DNA from 2 places in the Streptomyces sp. NPDC104761 genome. Region 2 is predicted to be linked to the other one. Evidence: riboswitches for the same ligand, from Rfam matches in the RefSeq annotation. Region 2 holds a riboswitch; the other holds the start of a gene.
The links. Region 2 has a riboswitch for glycine ahead of gcvT (glycine cleavage system aminomethyltransferase GcvT). Riboswitches for the same ligand answer to the same signal wherever they lie in the genome.
Positions count from the first base shown of each region.

Region 1: it holds a riboswitch for glycine, as region 2 does, so the genes downstream of both, gcvP (aminomethyl-transferring glycine dehydrogenase) here and gcvT (glycine cleavage system aminomethyltransferase GcvT) in region 2, are expected to answer to the same signal.

Region 1 covers NZ_JBVJNZ010000030.1:9,823-13,219, forward strand. The annotation lists gene ACZ63F_RS41700 (DNA polymerase IV) at 1-518, shown strand, start outside; gene ACZ63F_RS41705 (PRC-barrel domain-containing protein) at 613-993, opposite strand; glycine riboswitch at 1,107-1,200, shown strand; gene gcvP (aminomethyl-transferring glycine dehydrogenase) at 1,378-3,397, shown strand, end outside.
Region 2 covers NZ_JBVJNZ010000012.1:294,667-298,063, reverse strand. The annotation lists gene glyA (serine hydroxymethyltransferase) at 1-36, opposite strand, end outside; gene gcvH (glycine cleavage system protein GcvH) at 61-438, opposite strand; gene gcvT (glycine cleavage system aminomethyltransferase GcvT) at 550-1,677, opposite strand; glycine riboswitch at 1,726-1,835, opposite strand; glycine riboswitch at 1,836-1,931, opposite strand; gene ACZ63F_RS30370 (AAA family ATPase) at 2,115-2,789, shown strand; gene ACZ63F_RS30365 (enhanced serine sensitivity protein SseB) at 2,889-3,397, shown strand, end outside.

The DNA.
Region 1 (3,397 bases), on a different contig from region 2:
GGCTGTCCGGGCGGACCATCGTGCTGAAGGTGCGGCGGTACGACTTCTCGACGCTCACCAGGTCCGAGACGCTCAGGGGGCCGACCGACGACCCGGCGGTGGTGCGGGAGGCGGCGGCGCGGCTGCTGGACTCGGTGGACACGACGGGGGGTGTACGCCTGCTGGGGGTGGGGGTGACGGGGCTGGCCGACTACACGCAGGAGGACCTGTTCGCGCAGGCGGCGGCCGGGGAGGGGGCGGCGGAGTTCACAGCGGAGGACGAGGCTGCGGAGCCGGTCACCGAGGAGCAGGCGGCTGCCGAGCGGCGGTGGCCCGCGGGGCACGACGTGCGGCACTCCGAGTACGGACACGGATGGGTGCAGGGGAGTGGGCTGGGGCGGGTGACGGTGCGGTTCGAGACGCCGGGGTCGGTCGGGCCGGGGAGAGTGCGGACGTTCCGGGTCGAGGATCCCGAGCTGGAGCCCGCGGAGCCATTGCCGTTGGTGCCGGGGAGTCCGGCGGACGGCGTGCGTGCGTGACCGCGGGTGGAGCTGGGCGGGGGTGGGGACGCTTACCGGCCCATCGCCCCAGCGGCACGACTGCCCGCAGCCATGTGCTTCGGCCGCGTCGGCCTCACGCGCCCGCGTCCTCCGTTCCCGCCAGCTTGCCGAAGTCGTGGTCCGGATGGTCCTGTGGCGGGGCGCTCGTGTCCAGGCCGTAGTGGTGGTAGAGCTGCAGCTCCTGTTCGGGGGAGAGGTGGCGGCCCACGCCGAAGTCGGGGGCGTCTTTGATCAGGGCGCGGTCGAAGGGGACCTGAAGAGTGCCCTCGACCAGTTCGCTGGGTTCCAGGGGGACGAAGGCGTCCCTGGAGAACAGGCCGGTGCGTATGGCCGCCCACTCCGGCACGCCCGTCGCGTCGTCGAGGTACACCTCGTCGATCGTGCCGATCTTCGTGCCGTTGCGGTCGAACGCCTTGCGGCCGATCAGGTTGCGCGGATCGATGTCGGTCTGCACGGGCCCTCCACTTGGTCGCAACTCATCCGTAAGCACTACAAAAGAGCACATTGAAGGAGGCGGCCACTCGAAGGCTCCGGTGTTGCCCCCGCTGGTAGGCTGACAGCGGCTGCTGACCCCGTGCGGGAGAGTCCTCCGGGAAACCGGAGGCGCCGAAGGAGCAAATCCTCCCCGGAATCTCTCAGGCCCACGTACCGCACGGACGAGGTCACTCTGGAAAGCAGGGCGGATGTCGACGGTGTCCGCTCTCACCGACGGTGCAAGCCGATGGCCCGCTAGGGCGCACCGGCGAAGCTCTCAGGTCAGATGACAGAGGGGGAGGCCGTCGGGGTACCCGTGCCGGGGTACCCCTCGAAGGTCGCGTCAGACCAGGAGGCCTCCGCAATGACCGCCCAGCGCATCCCGCTCTCCGAACTCGAGCAGGGTATTCCCTTCGAGCAGCGCCATATCGGCCCCGACCACGAGGCGCGGGCCAAGATGCTCGCCCAGGTCGGCTACGGCTCGCTCGACGAGCTGACCGCCGCCGCCGTGCCGGACGTGATCAAGAACGCCGACCGGCTCGACCTGCCCGGTGCCCGCACCGAGGCCGAGGTGCTGGCCGAACTGCGCTCCCTGGCCGACCGGAACCAGGTGCTCGACTCGATGATCGGCCTGGGGTACTACGGGACCTTCACGCCGCCCGTCATCCTGCGCAACGTGATGGAGAACCCCGCCTGGTACACGGCCTACACGCCGTACCAGCCGGAGATCTCCCAGGGGCGCCTGGAAGCGCTGCTGAACTTCCAGACCGTGGTCGCCGACCTCACCGGGCTGCCCACCTCCGGTGCCTCGCTGCTCGACGAGGGCACGGCCGCCGCCGAGGCGATGGCCCTCTCGCTGCGCATGGGCAAGAACAAGAAGGGCGTCTTCGTCGTCGACGCGGACGCGCTGCCGCAGACCGTCGCCGTGATCCAGACCCGGGCCGAGCCCACGGGCGTGGAGGTCGTGGTCGCCGACCTCACCGACGGCATTCCGGCGGAGCTCGCCGGGCGGGAGATCAACGGGGTGCTCGTCCAGTACCCCGGCGCCTCCGGTGCCGTACGCGACATCAAGGCCGTCGTCGAGCAGGCGCACGAGGTGGGTGCGCTCGTCACCGTCGCCGCCGACCTGCTCGCGCTCACCCTGCTGACCTCGCCCGGTGAGCTCGGGGCCGACATCGCCGTCGGCACCACCCAGCGGTTCGGTGTGCCGATGGGCTTCGGCGGTCCGCACGCCGGTTACATGGCGGTCCGCGAGAAGTTCGCGCGCAGCCTGCCCGGGCGCCTCGTGGGTGTCTCCGTGGACGCCGACGGGAACAAGGCGTACCGGCTGGCGCTGCAGACCCGCGAGCAGCACATCCGGCGGGAGAAGGCCACCAGCAACATCTGCACCGCGCAGGTGCTGCTCGCCGTGATGGCCGGCATGTACGCCGTCTACCACGGGCCCGAGGGGCTCAGGGCCATCGCGCAGCGGACGCACCGCTACGCCACGATCCTCGCCGCGGGGCTCACGGCCGGCGGTGTCGAGATCGTGCACGGCGCCTACTTCGACACCCTCACCGCGCGCGTGCCCGGCAAGGCCGCCGGGATCGCCGCCGCCGCCCGCGAGGCCGGTGTCAACCTGCGGCTCGTCGATGCCGACCACGTCTCCATGGCCTGCGACGAGACCACCACCCGCGCCCAGCTGAGCGCCGTCTGGACGGCCTTCGGCGTCAAGGGCGACGTCGAGGCGCTGGACGCCGTCGTCGAGGACTCGCTCCCCGAGGCGCTGCTGCGCACCGACGGCTACCTGACCCACCCCGTCTTCCAGCAGCACCGCTCCGAGACCGCGATGCTCCGCTACCTGCGCAGGCTCGCGGACCGGGACTACGCGCTGGACCGCGGCATGATCCCGCTGGGCTCCTGCACCATGAAGCTCAACGCGACCACCGAGATGGAGCCGGTCACCTGGCCCGAGTTCGGCCAGCTGCACCCGTTCGCGCCCGCCGAGCAGGCGCAGGGCTACCTGACCCTGATCCGGGAGCTGGAGGAGCGGCTCGCCGAGGTCACCGGCTACGACAAGGTGTCCCTGCAGCCCAACGCCGGATCGCAGGGCGAGTTCGCCGGCCTGCTCGCCGTGCGCGCGTACCACCGCGCCAACGGCGACGCACAGCGGACCGTGTGCCTGATCCCGTCGTCCGCACACGGCACCAACGCCGCCAGCGCCGTCATGGCGGGCATGAAGGTCGTCGTCGTGAAGACCGCCGAGGACGGCGAGATCGACGTCGCCGACCTGCGGGCGAAGATCGAGCAGCACCGCGACGAACTCGCCGTGCTGATGATCACCTACCCGTCCACGCACGGGGTTTTCGAGGAGCACGTCGCCGACATCTGCGCGCAGGTGCACG
Region 2 (3,397 bases):
GTCGAGCTCGTGCAGGGGCGTGTTCAGAAGCGACAACTCAGACATCCGTTCTACGACTCCTCAGCCGGCGGTGAAGGCGGTGTACTCGTCGGCGGAGAGCAGGTCGGCCGGCTCGTCCGTGACGCGCACCTTGAAGAGCCAGCCGTCCTCGAAGGGGGCCGAGTTCACCAGGGACGGGTCGTCGACGACGTCCTCGTTGACCGCGGTGATCTCACCGGTGACCGGGGCGTACAGGTCGGACACCGACTTGGTCGACTCCAGCTCGCCGCAGGACTCGCCCGCGGTCACCGTGTCGCCGACCGCCGGGAGCTGGACGAAGACGACGTCACCGAGCGCGTTGGCCGCGTGCTCCGTGATGCCGACCGTCGCCACGCCGTCCTCGGCGGCCGTGAGCCACTCGTGCTCCTTGCTGTAACGCAGCTGCTGGGGGTTGCTCATGGCCTGAATTCTCCTGTACGCGGGGAAGTGCTGGTGAAGGGGGGACTGCTGGGGATACGCGTGATCAGCGGCGATGTGCGCGGGGTCACGCCCGGTGGGCTGCCCGGTGGGCTACTTCTGGCGCTTGTAGAAGGGCAGTGCCACGACCTCGTACGGCTCGTGACTGCCCCGGATGTCCACGCCCACGCCCGCCGTGCCCGGCGCCGAGTGCGCCGCGTCGACGTACGCCATGGCGATCGGCCTGCCCAGGGTGGGGGAGGGGGCGCCCGAGGTGACCTCTCCGATCACCTCGCCGCCGGCGACCACCGGGTAACCGGCGCGCGGCACCCGGCGGCCCTCGGCGATCAGGCCGACGAGCACCCGCGGCGGGTTCTGCTCGGCGCGGGCGGCGGCCTCGGCGAGCGCGGCGCGCCCCACGAAGTCGCCCTCCTTCTCGAACTTCACCACCCGGCCGAGCCCGGCGTCGAACGGGGTGAGCGAGGTGCTGAGCTCGTGCCCGTACAGCGGCATGCCCGCCTCGAGGCGCAGCGTGTCCCGGCAGGACAGCCCGCATGGCACCAGGCCGGCGCCCTCGCCGGCCTTGGTCAGCGCCTGCCACAGCTCCACCGCGTGCTCCGGCTTCACGAACAGCTCGAAGCCGTCCTCGCCGGTGTAGCCGGTGCGCGCGATCAGCGCCGGAACGCCGGCGACGGTGCCGGGCAGCCCGGCGTAGTACTTCAGCCCGTCCAGGTCGGCGTCGGTGAGGGAGGCGAGGATGCCGGGGGACTCCGGGCCCTGGACGGCGAGCAGCGCGTACGCGTCCCGGTCGTCGCGGACCTCGGCGTCGAACCCGGCGGAGCGCTCCACGAGCGCGTCGAGGACGACCTGGGCGTTGGAGGCGTTGGCGACGACCAGGTACTCGGTCTCGGCCAGCCGGTAGACGATCAGGTCGTCCAGGATGCCGCCGTCGGCCCGGCAGATCATGGTGTAGCGGGCCCGGCCCGTGCCGACGGAGGCGATGTTCCCGACCAGCGCGTGGTTCAGCAGGGCGGCGGCCTGGGGGCCGGTCACGGTGATCTCGCCCATGTGGGAGAGGTCGAAGAGCCCGGCCCTGGTGCGTACGGCAACGTGCTCGTCGCGCTCGGAGCCGTAGCGCAGGGGCATGTCCCAGCCGGCGAAGTCGGTCATGGTCGCGCCGAGCGAGCGGTGCAGGGCGTCGAGCGCGGTGCGGCGGGGTGCGGCGGAATCGGTACTGCTCATCGGTCGGTCGTCTCCCGAAGGTCCCAAGGGCATGACAGGCGAGGGCTGTCCTCCCCATCTGTCATCGGAACCTGAGAGGTTCGCCCTGACCACGGACGTGATCACGGCTTGCACCTTGGGTGGAGCCACTGACACAGCGGCCCGCTTTTCAGATGTGCCTCGCCCGCGCGGTAACGGGGCCTGAGAGATTCAAGGGAGGGACTTGCTCCTTCGGCGCCCCAGCGAACGGCTGGGGACTCTCCCGCGCGGATTCAAGCGGCCGGTATGCAGTTGGCGCGGACATCATTGCACGCCGCCCGGGGCCGTGGCAGGCCCGACCCGTCCCGCGCCTTTGTGACGGCCCTGTGGCAGGACGCGAACGGAACCGCGAGACACCGTGCATTACCTTCTCTTTACGGTTCGTGGGGAAAACCTTTCCTGAACCCCCAGGGAGGACGATCACGGTGACAAGGACCACGGCATACGCGACGACGACTGGCATCGCCCTGCCCCGGCAGCCGGCGGCCCCGGCCCGCGAGCGGTGCGACGAGCTCGCCGCGCCGGTCGTCCGCGACCTGCGCGGCCGGGCCGGGCACAGCCCGCACGGCCTGCTCTTCGGCCCCCGGGACCTGGTCGTGGTCACCGGGCTGCCCGGCAGCGGAAAATCCACCCTGATGCACCGCACCGTGCAGGGCATCCGCATCGACTCCCAGGACACCCGCGACCGCTGGGACGCCCGCCTGGCCCGTCTCCTGCCGTACGCCGTCTACCGCCCGCTGGTCCGCCTCGCCCACTACGCCGGGCTGCGCCGCGCCCTCGGCACCGGCGAGGGCGTGGTCGTGCACGACTGCGGGACCCAGGCCTGGGTGCGCGACTGGCTGGCCCGGGAGGCCCGCCGCCGCGGCGGCACCCTGCACCTGCTGCTGCTCGACGTCACGCCGGGCACGGCCCTGGACGGCCAGCGCGAGCGCGGCCGGGGCGTCTCCCGGTACGCCTTCCTGCGCCACCGCAGGGCGGCCGGCCGGCTGCTGCGGGCGGCGGAGAGGGGCAGACTTCCCGAGGGCGTCGGCTCGGCGGTCCTCCTCGACCGGGCCGCGGCGGACGTACTGCGCCGGATCGGCTTCGCGGGCTGAGGCCGCCATCGGGGCCGAACCGGCTGGTGGGGTGGCTTTGTCGGCGTCACCCGCTAGCCTTTCCAGCCTCAGCAGCGGTTTCCAGCAGGCGGTAGGCAGATGGACTTCCCGGCGGACATTCCCGCGGACTTCCCGGCACAGGCGCACCCCCACCCGCACGGCGGGTGGCCCGGCAACGAACTGGAGGAGGTCCTGTCGGCCTCCCTCGGCGTGCCCGCGGCGGCCGGCCGGCTCATCGAGGTACTGGGCCGGAGCTTCCTGTGGATCCCGCTGCCCGAGGGCGGCGGCCCGCACAGCGGCCCGCTGGACCTGCCCACCACGCAGATCGAGGGCCAGGTGTACGTGCCGGTCTTCAGCTCCGAGGAGCAGTTCCGGCAGGTGGCCGGCTCCCACCTGTCGTACACGATCGCCCCGGCGGTCGAGTTCGCCCGCGGACTGCCCCCGCAGGTCGGCATCGCCGTCAACCCCGGGGGTGTCGTGGGTGTCCCGCTGCCGCCGGAGGCGGTCGCCCAGCTCTGCCGGGCCGGCCGCACCGAACTGGACGGTCCCGCCTCCGGCGGCCGGGTCCGCCTCTTCGAACCGGACTGGCAGGACGACCCGGTGGACTT